3 regions of the Kosakonia sp. YIM B13571 genome follow, and region 1 is predicted to be linked to each of the others. Evidence: predicted binding sites of a transcription regulator. Region 1 holds the regulator's gene; each other region holds the start of a gene.

Region 1 (4,623 bases):
CACGGTTGCCGTACGCGGCGTCGCAAACAGTGGCCCAACCGCCAGGTAGCAAACCGTCGCCAGCAGAACACCCGCCACTTTACCAATCGGCGTGCTCAGACTATCGACGCCACCGCCCACTTTCGCCAGTGCTACAACGGTTAGCACGGGCAAACCAACGGCAGTAATCAGAAAGCCAAACGCCGCCGTCCAGACGTGTTCACCCGCCTGTAAGCCGACCATCGGAGGAAAAATGATGTTACCTGCGCCTACGAAGAGGGCAAAGGTCATAAAGCCCAGAGCAACAATGTCTCGTGGTTTTAAGTGATGGGTCATAAGTTTTACTGCCTGTGGATGTGGTGTCGTAAAGTGATGAATTATTGGCCTTTCCCGACCGAACAATAAAACGCCAATTGCGCGAAAAATCAGCGGGAAATGCTTTATGTACACCGTGGCGAAGAATAGTTTTTCGATTTACCACGTAAACACAGTCGGTCTGACAATGTATGGGGCGCAATTTAAACGCTTATAACGTTTAAAGGCAAGGTGGGATCGTAAAACCAGATGGTTATGCTGCATTGTAAAAAACAAGCAGTCAGATACTCCATTTATAAGAAAAACACATGGCTGATCATGCGAACAAAAAAGCAGCAGACGTACAAAATATGTTTCAGTTGAGGTAGACGGTGCGGGAAAGCGGCCTGTTTTCGCAGGCCGCTGGAAAGATATGCTGACAGAGCCTTCAGGAAGCGGCTTTTTTGGCAACCAGACGTTCCGGCACGACAAAGCTAAAGCGGGTGCCCTTGCCCGGTTCGCTGACGATATCAAGGCGGCTGTCGTGGTGATTTACCGCGTGTTTGACAATCGCCAACCCAAGACCGCTGCCGCCAGTTTGCCGCGAGCGGGCTTTATCCACCCGGTAGAAACGTTCGGTCAGACGCGGAATATGTTCTGCGGCAATGCCCGGTCCGTTATCTTCCACGCTAAATTCCGCTCCCTGCGGTACATGCTGCCAGCGCACAATAACGTGCGTGCCCGGTGGCGTGTGGTTGACGGCGTTATACACCAGATTAGAGATTGCGCTGCGCAGTTGCTCTTCGTTGCCCAGCACTTTAAGCGCGTTATCCACTTCAAAACTGAAAGTGTGCTTTTGCTGACTAAGGGTTTGCGCTTCCCGTTCGACGACCCGCAGCATCATAGGTACATCAATGGTTTCGTTAGGCGGCAGCGTCGGCGCGGCTTCAATTTTCGACAGCGTGAGTAACTGGCGCACCAACCCTTCCATCCGCGAAGTTTGTTCACGCATAGTGTGCAGCGCTTTTTCGCGCGGAGCCCCTTCCAGCGTTTGCTCCTGCATCATTTCCAGATAGCCTTGCAGCACCGTTAATGGCGTGCGCAGCTCATGGCTGACGTTGGCAAAAAAGTTACGCCGCGCGCCTTCCAACTGGTGCATTTGCGTCACGTCGCGCGCCACCATCAGCAGTTGTTGCTCGCTGTAGGGCATGACGCGGATCTCAAGATGCCGCCCATTATTGAGCACTAAGTGCAGAGGCCGACCAAACTCTTGATTCCTGATGTATTTCGTAAATTCAGGGTAGCGCAGTAAGTTAAGGATATTCTGGCCGTTGTCATCCGGCCAGCGCAGCCCCAGCATCTGCTGGGCGAGGCCGTTACACCAGAAAATCGCCCCGTCTTCGGTGGTGAGGATCACCGCATCCGGCAGCGATTCCGCACCGCTGCGAAAGCGTTTGATCAAATTTCCGAGTTCACGGCGGCGCTTTTTGTTACGCATCTGCATCTGGTGTAGCCCGTAAAGTAGCGGCTCCCAGCTTCCCGTTCCCGGCGGCGGGGTCATGCTTTTATCAACCCATAGCCACCAGGAAAGGCGCAGTAAATTCCAGAAATGCCAGATCAGCAGGCCGGTTACCGCAGCGAATAAAAACCAGGGCAGGTAACCGAAAATCGCGCCGAGAATAAAGGCGGGGATACAACAAAGGAGGAGCTCCAGCACCAGCCTTTTCCATGACAGCCGTTCCAGCACGCGTCACACTCCTGTCAAATTTCAGAAACGGGTCGAAAAACGATATCCCGTGCCGCGCACTGTTTGCACCATACGATCGTGGCCGCTGTGTTCCAGCGCTTTGCGCAGACGGCGAATATGCACGTCCACGGTTCTGTCTTCAACGTAAACGTTGGTTCCCCATACGTGGTTCAGCAGCTGTTCGCGGCTGTAAACACGTTCCGGGTGAGTCATAAAAAAGTGTAAGAGTTTAAACTCTGTCGGTCCCATATCCAGCGGATTTTCACCCGTCATCACACGGTGTGAGGAAGGATCGAGGCTCAGCCCCTGCATTTCTATCACCTCTTCCACCGCCATCGGTGAAATACGGCGCATCACAGCTTTGATACGCGCCACCAGCTCTTTCGGTGAAAATGGCTTGGTAATGTAATCGTCCGCCCCCGTTTCCAGACCACGAACGCGATCCTCTTCCTCCCCGCGCGCGGTCAGCATCATCACCGGAATATCACGGGTCATCGCTTCGCGTTTAAGATGTTTAATAAACTGAATGCCAGAACCGCCAGGCAGCATCCAGTCCAGTAAAACCAGGTCGGGCCAGGGTTCGTTAAGTTGGTTCACCGCGCTGTCATAATCTTCAGCTTCCACCGGTTGAAAACCATTTTGCTCGAGCACGAAGCACACCATTTCACGGATCGGTGCTTCATCTTCTACGACCAGAATTCGTCTCGCCATAATTCGCCCTGTTTTAATTAAGTCGTCAGTATAGATAGCGGCGCCATTATGCGTCAGTTTTATGACAGATTTATGAATAAGATGACCGCAATATGACCCGTGCGGTGGCTGTGTGACAACGCAAATTTGCGTTCGGTTATGTCCCTCATCTGCTTAATGTTTATAATCTGCTTTACGCTTTTTCGCCACGGAACCGCTATGCGCATCATTCACACTTCAGACTGGCATCTGGGTCAAAACTTCTACAGTAAAAACCGCGCCGCCGAACATGACGCTTTTCTCGACTGGCTGCTCGCCGCCGCCGAAACGCATCAGGTTGATGCCATTATTGTCGCAGGCGATATTTTCGATACCGGTTCCCCGCCAAGCTATGCGCGCGAGCTCTATAACCGCTTTGTGGTTAAACTCCAGCAAACGGGCTGCCAGCTTATTGTGCTGGCGGGTAATCACGATTCCGTGGCCACGCTGAATGAATCGAAAGCGATCCTCGCTTACCTGAAAACCACGGTAATCGCCAGTGCAGGCGAGAAGCCGTTCTTGCTAAATTGCCGCGATGGCGAACCCGGTGCAGTATTTTGCCCGGTGCCATTTCTACGCCCACGCGACATTACCGTTAGCCAGGCGGGGCTTTCCGGGCAACAAAAACAGCAACATTTGCTGGCGGCGATCACCGATTACTATCAACAGCAGTTTACCGAGGCCTGTGAACTGCGCGGTGACAAGCCGCTGCCCATTATTGCCAGCGGTCATTTAACCACTGTTGGTGCCAGCAAAAGTGACGCGGTGCGTGATATTTATATCGGCACGTTAGACGCATTCCCTGCACAGAATTTTCCCCGCATGGATTACATCGCGCTCGGCCACATTCATCGGGCGCAGAAGATTGGCGGCCAGGAGCATATCCGCTACTGCGGCTCGCCCATTGCGTTGAGTTTTGATGAAACCGGGAAAAGCAAAAGCGTCAATCTGGTGACATTCTCCGGGGGTAAACTCGCCGAAGTCACGACGCTGGAGGTTCCAGCAACGCAGGCATTAGCCGTGATCAAAGGCGATTTTGCTGACATCTGCCGCCAGTTAGAGCAGTGGCGAGACGCGCCCGCTGAGCACCCTGTATGGCTGGATATCGAAATCGAAAGCCATGAATATCTGACGGACATGCAGCGCAAAATCCAGCAATTGACGGAAGATTTGCCGGTAGAAGTGCTGCTGGTGCGCCGCAGCCGCGAACAACGCGAACGAATTCTCTCCGGCGAGTTACGCGAAACCTTAAACGAATTAAAAGTGGAAGAGGTTTTTGCCCGTCGCCTTGCGCTGGCAGAACTCGACGATACACAAAGTGCGCGTTTGCACACGCTTTTCAGCGAAGCACGCCAGGCGCTGGATGAGGAGAATGAGGCATGAAAATCCTGAGCCTGCGGCTGAAAAACCTGAACTCGCTCAAAGGCGAGTGGAAAATAGACTTCACCGAAGAGCCGTTCGCCAGCAATGGCCTTTTCGCCATTACCGGTGCGACCGGTGCGGGGAAAACCACCCTGCTCGACGCCATCTGCCTGGCGCTGTATCACGAAACACCGCGTCTTAGCACCCTTTCGCAATCGCAAAACGATTTAATGACCCGCGATACCGCCGACTGCCTGGCTGAAGTGGAGTTTGAAGTGAAAGGCGTCGCCTATCGCGCCTTCTGGAGCCAGAGCCGCGCCCGTGGGCTGCCGGATGGCAACCTGCAAGCCCCGCGCGTTGAACTCGCGGTCTGCGCCGACGGCAAAATACTTGCCGATAAAGTGAAAGATAAACTTGATCTTACTGCCTCGCTAACCGGGCTGGATTATGGCCGTTTCACCCGCTCCATGCTGCTGTCGCAGGGGCAGTTTGCCGCGTTCCTCAATGCGAAA
Region 2 (4,623 bases), on a different contig from region 1:
CGCAAGATAAATCCCGGCCATAATGCCCAGCGGTGTTCCGACAACCGTCGCCCAGAAAATTAACAGGCCACTGCCCGCCAGGGCGTTAGCCAGACCACCGCCCGCCGTATTTGGCGGCGGCGTCATTTCGGTAAACATCGCCACTGACATACCGTCAATACCGCGCGTAACCGTGGACAGTAGGATCCAAATCAACCAAAACAAACCGAAGGCCATGGTCGCCATCGACAATGTCAGGGCAATACGGTTTTTCAAACGGCGGCGCGCCTGCATTTTGCGACGCGATTCGGCCAGCTGCGAGGTGCTTTGCATTTCAAGCGTAGCCATTAGCGTGCCCCCTCGTTTTTCGCCAGGCGCATGATCATAAATTTAGAAATGGCCAGCACGATAAAGGTGATCACGAACAGGATAAGCCCCAGTTCCATCAATGCCGCAACATGCAAGCCCGATTCGGCTTCGGCGAACTCGTTCGCCAGCGCGGAGGTAATACTGTTGCCAGGCATAAACAGCGAAGCACTGTCGAGCTGGTAGGTGTTACCGATGATAAAGGTCACCGCCATGGTTTCACCCAGTGCGCGCCCCAGACCTAGCATCACGCCGCCAATCACCCCGTTTTTGGTAAATGGCAACACGATGCGCCAGATAACTTCCCAGGTGGTGCAGCCAATGCCGTAGGCCGACTCTTTCATCATTACCGGCGTTTGTTCGAATACATCGCGCATTACCGCCGCAATGTACGGAATAATCATAATGGCGAGGATCACCCCTGCGGCCAGAATACCGATACCAAATGCGGGGCCGGAAAACAGCGCACCGACAAAAGGAATGTTGGAGAGGACATTGCCCACCGGCTCCTGGAAGTAGGTCGCGAACAGCGGAGCGAAAATAAACAGCCCCCACATGCCGTAAACGATACTCGGGATCGCCGCCAGCAGCTCAATGGCAATACCCAGTGGGCGTTTCAGCCAGTTTGGCGACAGCTCCGTCAAAAACAGCGCGATACCAAAACTCACCGGAACAGCGATCAACAGCGCGATGACGGAGGTAACAATGGTGCCGTAAATCGGTACCAGTGCCCCATAGACGTCATTCGGTGCATCCCACTCTTTGGTCCACAGGAAAGAAAAACCAAACTTCTGAATGCTTGGCCATGAGGAGAAAATCAGGGACACGATAATGCCGCTGAGCAGCAATAACACAATCAGCGCAGCCAGTCTTACCAGTGCGCTGAATAACATGTCGCCTTTTTTACCCGGGGGATTAAATGCCGGCTTGGTTGCAGCCATAAATTACTCTTCAGTTTAACGTCTTACGAATTTGCCCGCAGGCACTTGCGCTTGCCGGGCCTACAGAAGATCTGTAAGGCGGATGGTGTAAGCGCCATCCGCCATGTTCTTCAAAAACTTGCGCTTAGTACAGCGCTTTACCGCTACTGTCTTTCACGTTGGCTTTCCAGGCTGAGCGAACTTGTTCAACAACGCTATCCGGCAGGGTTGCGTAGTCGAGGTCGTTAGCTTGTTTGCCGCCTTTTTTGTAAGCCCAGTCAAAGAATTTCAGCACTTCAGCGCCTTGCTCAGGTTTAGCCTGCTCTTTGTGCACCAGAATGAACGTGGTGGAGGTGATTGGCCACACATCTGCACCTTTCTGGTTAGTCAGATCCTGCGCGAAAGACTTGCTCCAGTCGATATCTTTGGCTGCGTTGGAGAAGCTGGTTTCCGTCGGGCTAACCGCTTTACCATCGGCAGAGAGCAGCTTGGTGTAGGTCAGGTTGTTCTGCTTAGCGTAAGCATATTCAACGTAACCGATAGAACCCGGCAGACGCTGAACGAACGCCGCGATACCGTCGTTACCTTTACCGCCCAGACCGGTCGGCCAGTTAACGGTAGAACCAGAACCCACTTTAGATTTCCACTCTTCATTCACTTTCGCCAGATAGCTGGTGAAAACGAAGGAGGTGCCGGAACCATCAGCGCGGCGAACCACAGCGATATTCTGCGAAGGCAGTTTTAGGCCAGGGTTGAGTTTGGCGATGGCCGCATCATCCCATTTCTTGATGTTGCCCAGGTAGATGTCACCCAAGGTTTTGCCGTCCAGCACCAGCTCACCGGATTTAACACCCGGGACGTTGATTGCCAGCACGATACCGCCGATCACGGTTGGGAACTGGAACAGGCCTTCCTGAGCCAGTTTGTCGTCAGACAGCGGGGCATCGGACGCACCGAAATCAACAGTTTTAGCAGTAATTTGTTTAACGCCACCAGAAGAACCGATACCCTGGTAGTTAATCTTGTTACCTGTTTCTTTCTGGTAGGTATCAGCCCACTTGGCATACACCGGCGCCGGGAAAGTTGCGCCCGCGCCTGTCAGGCTGGCAGCTGCGTTTACAGCAAATGCACTCAGAGAAAAGGTCGCGGCGACAACAGTTGCGACAGTGGTACGCATAACGTTCATAATGTCTCCTGCAAGAATCGTAAATCGTTGTTTAGTGGCTACGATGAGCAAAATAGGACACTTTGATGACAGTTATATGCAATGATTGTTACTGTTTGATGACAGCAACGAATTACGGCCAGATTTAGCGAATGTTGGATGGTTTATCAGCAAGATAAAAAGTTTAATGACAATAAGGTGTCAGCAAAATTTTAGTTTTATGACACTCAAACCGTAGCTGAATTTGACAAGAAGTTCTAACTAAATGCGAGAAAAAGCCGCCGCTTAGCAATTTATTTGCGCTTAGATTGCGTCAATGCCTGACGCCGAAATTGGGCTATTTTCAGCGATACGCGCCACTGCATCAGTTTTGTCAGTTCAGGCCCATTCATCACTTTCCGCGCCAGCCATAACAGAACAATACCACTTCCCCAAAAAGCCAGAGACATTGCGGAAAACCGAGCAATGAGAAGCCATCCTGCCACTAGCACGTTGCAAACAAATAACAGCAACCAGACAGCCAGAAATAATTTCAAGGAGAGCGTACGCCCTTTTTCTATACCAATAAGTGCCACGCCCAGGATTAAAAATACCGCTACACCTACGATAAAACCCAGGCCGCCAATGGCGGTTTTCACCGTCAGCGCAAGGCAGACATAGCTCAGTAGCAAGGCATAAAACACTACCGTTACGCTGCCATAAAAAGTTGTCCCGCCTCTGCCTGCAGGGTAGACCTTTGGCATCTCTCTGAATGCTTCCGCAGCCAGCTTCAACTGCGCCAGCTTGCGACCCGCGATTCCCGCATCAACGCCCCGGCAATAATTGATGAGTGCAAGCAACCTCGCACCCGCCATTTTTTCCAACAAACTCATGCGTATCCTTAAAATAAATATCCTCCGGCATAGCCGGAGGTTTTTCAGATGCGCCTGTAAGGCTCTGTTACCAGCCGCGCCCTAACAGGCGCATACGATCTGACATTTGCATCAGACTTCGTTACTTACGGCCCGTAAACGGGCTACCCGGATAAGGGATCGATAACTGCTCGCCCAATTTTATCCTCTTCAAGCTGGTGCTTTATGTAATCCTGTATCTTCGCCGTGTTCTTACCCACCGTATCGACGTAGTATCCCCGACACCAGAACTCCCTGTTCCTGTATTTGAATTTCAAATCCCCAAACTGCTCGTAAAGCATCAGACTGCTTTTCCCTTTCAGATATCCCATAAAGCCGGATACTCTCATTTTGGGCGGGATTTCCACAAGCATATGGATATGCTCTGCGCAGCATTCAGCTTCCAGAATCCGTACGTTTTTCCACTCACACAGCTTTCTCAAAATTCTGCCTATTGCTCTACGCTTCTCTCCGTAGAACGCCTGTCTTCGGTATTTCGGCGCAAAAACTATGTGATATTTACAGTTCCATCGGGTGTGCGCTAAGCTCTTTTCGTCCCCCATTGGGACCCCCTTTTGATTTCTTGTTTGACACTTGCAGTTGCCAGACCGCAAGGTGTTTTAACAAATCAAAAGGGGTTTTAATAACTGGCTCAAAGCTGAAAGCTTTCCGGAACCCCAGCCTAGCTGGGGGTTTTCTGTGCACAAAAAAGAGGCTGCCACCAGGCAACCTCTTTCTACACAATGACGAGCTTAAGACCTTATTCCACAGTAACCGATTTCGCCAGGTTACGCGGTTGATCCACGTCGGTGCCTTTGATCAGCGCAACGTGGTAAGCCAGCAGTTGCAGCGGCACGGTATAGAAGATTGGCGCGATCACCTCTTCAACATGCGGCATATCGATAATGTGCATATTGTCATTGCTGGTGAAACCGGCATCCTGATCGGCGAAGACATACAGCACGCCGCCACGGGCGCGAACTTCTTCGATATTGGATTTCAGTTTTTCCAGCAGTTCGTTGTTTGGCGCAACGACAATCACCGGCATATCGGCATCAATCAGCGCCAATGGGCCATGTTTCAACTCACCTGCGGCATACGCTTCGGCGTGAATGTAAGAGATCTCTTTCAGCTTCAGCGCGCCTTCCAGCGCGATCGGATATTGATCGCCACGGCCAAGGAACAGCGCATGATGCTTGTCAGAGAAATCTTCTGCCAGCGCTTCAATGCGTTTATCCTGCGACAACATCTGCTCAATGCGGCTCGGCAGCGCCTGCAAACCATGAACGATATCGTGCTCAAT
Region 3 (4,623 bases), 530 kb from region 1:
GGTTAATTAACCTATCCAATTAAGAATTATCTGGATGAATGTGCCATAAATTGCGCAGCATAATGGTGCGTTGTGTGGGAAAATTTCTGTTTTTTGAAAGGGTTGGTCAGTGGCGGAAACTTTCTGTTACATCAAATGGCGCATTAGACCCCAATTCCCGCAAAGAGTTTCTTAATTAATTTTGATATATTTAAATACGTAGGACGTAGGATTTACTTGAAGCACATTTGAGGTGGATTATGAAAAAAATTGCATGTCTTTCAGCACTGGCCGCACTTCTGGCGGTTTCTGCAGGTTCCGCAGTAGCAGCAACTTCAACCGTAACTGGCGGCTACGCTCAGAGCGACGCTCAGGGTATCGCCAACAAAACTAACGGTTTCAACCTGAAATACCGCTACGAGCAGGACAACAACCCGCTGGGTGTTATCGGTTCCTTTACTTACACTGAAAAAGATCGTACCGAAGACAGCGTTTATAACAAAGCGCAGTACTACGGCATCACCGCCGGCCCGGCTTACCGCATCAACGACTGGGCGAGCATCTACGGTGTTGTGGGTGTTGGTTACGGTAAATTCCAGCAGACTGTAGACACCGCTAAAGTGTCTGACACCAGCGACTACGGTTTCTCTTACGGTGCTGGTCTGCAGTTCAACCCGATGGAAAACGTTGCTCTGGACTTCTCCTACGAGCAGAGCCGTATCCGTAGCGTAGACGTTGGCACCTGGATTGCCGGCGTTGGTTACCGCTTCTAATCGCTTCGGCGATAATGAAAAATCCGCCCAGTGGGCGGATTTTTTTTGTCTGCCATCTAGCAGAAATTACCGCTTACTGCGCGTATCGAAGAGATCCGTACCGAGATGGTTATAGTCAACTTTCTGTAACTTAAAGTTGGTAATGTACGCTGGCCCGGCTTTTTGCTCTGATATAAAACGGTAAGGATTTTTAATCTGCTCTGCGCTAATCCCGGTCCACTGCGAAAAGAAGCTTAAAAAGTCGTTCGCTGAACGGCGAGCTTTAATTACCCGATGTTTGGTATCGTCGCTGGAAAGCACCATAAACGGCACCTGGAAGTCCTGTTGAAAAGTATCGGCATGCGCCAGGTACTGCACCTCTTTTCCGCGTTCTTTAATCGCCAGTCCGTGATCCGAGAAATAAACCATTGAAAAACTTTCGCCGGTATTGACCAGTTGCGAATACATTTTCCCGAGGAAATCATCGGTCTGCTTGATGGAATAGAGGTAGCAGGAGGTCTCTTTTGACTGCACAAACTCGTCGTACTTGCCGCCGGTGCGATCGCAGGCCTGCGGGTGCGAGCCCATCAAATGCAGCACAATCAGCTGCGGCTGGGTGCGTTTAGTGCTCAGGACCTGGTTGGTGAGTTTTAACAGATCCTCGTCACGGGTGTTTTTATCCGCCTCGAAGTCACCGCGTTTCAAAAACTGCACTTCATCGGCACGCTTAGCGATACTGGCGATGGCGGTGTCGTATTCGCCTATCTGCCCCTGATTAGAAAACCACCATGTCTGGAAACCGGCGCGGTTAGCCAGCGTGACAAAGTTATCCTGATACTGCGGTTTATCTTTCTCCACGCGGTTTAAAGTCAGCCCAAGGGATTTTTGTGTTGAACCGCTCGCGGAAATGTAATCCGTAAATAGCGTGCCGTTTACCTGGCTGGCAAACGGTGTGTTATTCCAGTGGCCGCCAAAGGCGCCCAGCGCATCGCGACGCGCACTTTCGCCAATCACCACCACGTAAGTATGGTATTTCGGTTTGACCGCCAGCACATTCCAGGTGTCTTTCACGCTGGCAAGCGCGGCCATATTTTTCTGTTCTTCTTTGACCACATAGTAGTTAAACGCTACATCACGCACGAAACGAAGCACCGGAACGCCAGTATCAATAATCCTGAATTCGTACCCTTTGAAATGGTTTTGCACCGGGCCAATAAAATAAGAAGCGATGCACACAATCGTGCCCAGCGTGTCCCATTTCAGCCATGGCGTGGAACGCACGATTACCCGGCGGCGCAGCGAAATAACGCCCAGCGCAAAAATGAATACGCCGACAGCGTAGTGATACCACGGGAAGATAGTCAGAATTTCCGTCGACTCTTCCATGTTTGTCGACAGCAGCGCCAGCAACGTGTTGAAATTCGGTGCGCCATATGCGCGGCCAAAGGGGAAATAGCATGCGGCAACCAACGAGATAACCCCGATAACGGTTTTTTGTGTGCGAGGTGCATGTCGCCAGAGAACCAGTAGGGCGCAGGTTAAAAGAACCGCATACATCACGCTAAATTCATAACCCAGAGCGAAGTTAATCAACATCGATTGTAAAAAATAAAAACCCGTCCACGGGTTGAGCGTCTGGCTGCGAAGGGCCACGGATTCTTTAAGGATTAGGCTCATAGATTACTGTCATGAAAACGCCATGTGCTCACCCTGGCGTTAAGGGTCAAAACCTGCCGGACAGTGCGTGTGAAGAGGGGAGGGGGTCCGCATCTGCGAGCCGCAATTTGTGCAGGGCAGCGCAAAGATAGAGCGAGGCGCGACGAAGGTCAACAGGGGCTAAGCGGTTGTTTTGAGAGAGTGATTGCAAATCCAGCAAAAATACGCTGATTTTTAGGCGAATAGGTCAGTATGACGGGGGATTGTGACAGAAAAATGAAGCGGCGTACCGCGACGCCGCATTAGTGAGAAGATTTGTCGGAGTCCTGCTGAGGTTTGCCGGTGATCATTTCGGACAACATACTCAACAGCATTAAACGCACTTTAAAGGGAGAGTGACTAAACACGCGCATACACCTCTTGAACTCATTCATCGTTACCTCCTGCCATTTACATGCCCTTCGTTCCATGAAGAGCGAACACATTACATACAGATATAGCACAGGCTATGTTCTATAGCTATGGCTAAGACGTTAATTTTTTGTACTGATTCACGGATGGTTTACAATGGCGCTTCTCTTATATGATGCTGCACAGGTGTCACACCCTCAGAGGAAGCACAATGAACCGTCGCGCAGGTAAGCAAACAATAAAAAAAGTGACGCTGGTAAATGTTGAAGAGCACGTTGAAGGCTTTCGTCAGGTGCGTGAAGCGCATCGTCGCGAACTCATTGATGACTATGTTGAACTGATTTCAGATTTGATCCGCGAAGTGGGCGAAGCCCGCCAGGTGGATATGGCCGCCCGCCTTGGCGTTTCACAACCGACAGTTGCCAAAATGTTAAAAAGACTGGCAACGGTGGGTTTAATTGAACAGATTCCCTGGCGCGGCGTTTTTCTGACCCCGGAAGGGGAGAAGCTGGCGCAGGAGAGCCGTGAGCGGCATCAAATCGTCGAAAGCTTCTTGCTGGTGCTTGGCGTGAGCCCGGACATTGCGCGCCGCGACGCCGAAGGCATGGAACACCACGTTAGCCAGGAAACGCTCGATTGTTTCCGCCGCTTCACTCTGCAACACGAGCAATCACCTGAATGACTATGCCCCTCATTCGCGCCCTGGCGCGCGATCGCTTCCTGCATCTGTTACTGATTATCGGCGTTGCGCTGTGCTTTTTTGCCCCGTTTGCGCCCAAAACCTGGCCGGCTGCGATTGACTGGCACACCATTATCACCCTTAGCGGCCTGATGCTGTTGACCAAAGGCGTCGAGCTGAGCGGCTATTTTGATGTTATTGGGCGGCGTATGGTGCGCCGTTTTCATCATCAACGCAGGCTGGCGATGTTTATGGTGCTGGCGGCGGCACTCCTTTCCACATTTCTCACCAATGACGTGGCGCTGTTTATTGTCGTGCCGCTGACCATTACGCTAAAGAAACTGTGCGAAATTCCGGTTAACCGGCTGATCATTTTTGAAGCGCTGGCAGTAAATGCCGGATCGTTATTAACGCCTATCGGAAACCCACAAAATATTCTTATTTGGGGCCGCTCTGGCCTCTCTTTTCCTGCGTTCATCTGGCAGATGGCACCGCTGGCGCTGGCAATGATGGTCACGCTGTTGGTGTTGTGCTGGTTCTGTTTTCCGAAAAAAGCGCTTAACTACCACAGCGGCGTACAAACGCCGGACTGGCAACCCCGGTTGGTATGGAGCTGCCTCGGTTTCTACTTAATCTTTATTACCGCGCTGGAGCTGAAACAGGAACTGTGGGGGTTGGCAATAGTCGCCGTCGGGTTCTTGCTTCTGGCTCGCCGGGTAGTGCTGAGCGTGGACTGGACGCTACTGCTGGTCTTTATCGCCATGTTTATTGATGTGCACCTGCTTATCCAGCTCCCGGCGCTGCACTCGGTGTTGGCCAGCGCCAGCCAGTTGTCACCTTCTGGTTTGTGGTTGACGGCCATTGGCCTGTCGCAGTTTATCAGTAACGTGCCTGCCACCATTTTGCTGCTCAATTATGTGCCGCCGGATACGCTGCTGGCCTGGGCGGTGAACGTTGGCGGCTTTGGTTTGCTGCCCGGTTCGCTGGCTAATCTTATCGCGCTGCGTATGGCAAACGATCGCCGCATCTGGTGGCGCTTTCATCTCTATTCCCTGCCGATGCTGCTGTGGGCGGCGCTAGTTGGATACGGATTACTCTTATTCAGATAGTGCTGATTTGTCAGTTTATCCTGGCAAATGTATAGCA

The links. Region 1 encodes PhoB, which activates phosphate uptake and scavenging genes when phosphate is short. Its sites were predicted from a motif close to CTGTCATAAAACTGNCNNAT; they were not measured.
Region 2: a site for PhoB is predicted at 2,504-2,523, ahead of pstS (phosphate ABC transporter substrate-binding protein PstS). Genes of this name have one in related genera too.
Region 3: a site for PhoB is predicted at 2,415-2,434, ahead of ACFX4O_RS01890 (phosphoethanolamine transferase). Genes of this name have one in related genera too.

What each region holds. Positions count from the first base shown of each region.
Region 1 is NZ_JBHZPL010000001.1:925,348-929,970, forward strand. Features, by position in the region: gene brnQ (branched-chain amino acid transporter carrier protein BrnQ) at 1-315, opposite strand, end outside; gene phoR (phosphate regulon sensor histidine kinase PhoR) at 722-2,020, opposite strand; gene phoB (phosphate response regulator transcription factor PhoB) at 2,042-2,731, opposite strand; gene sbcD (exonuclease subunit SbcD) at 2,930-4,132, shown strand; gene sbcC (exonuclease subunit SbcC) at 4,129-4,623, shown strand, end outside.
Region 2 is NZ_JBHZPL010000004.1:472,183-476,805, forward strand. Features, by position in the region: gene pstA (phosphate ABC transporter permease PstA) at 1-327, opposite strand, end outside; gene pstC (phosphate ABC transporter permease PstC) at 327-1,286, opposite strand; gene pstS (phosphate ABC transporter substrate-binding protein PstS) at 1,411-2,451, opposite strand; gene ACFX4O_RS13775 (hypothetical protein) at 2,724-3,302, opposite strand; partial or broken gene tnpA (IS200/IS605 family transposase) at 3,424-3,883, opposite strand; gene glmS (glutamine--fructose-6-phosphate transaminase (isomerizing)) at 4,081-4,623, opposite strand, start outside.
Region 3 is NZ_JBHZPL010000001.1:397,343-401,965, reverse strand. Features, by position in the region: gene ompX (outer membrane protein OmpX) at 240-752, shown strand; gene ACFX4O_RS01890 (phosphoethanolamine transferase) at 819-2,408, opposite strand; gene mntS (manganase accumulation protein MntS) at 2,690-2,821, opposite strand; gene mntR (manganese-binding transcriptional regulator MntR) at 3,010-3,480, shown strand; gene ACFX4O_RS01875 (anion transporter) at 3,477-4,586, shown strand.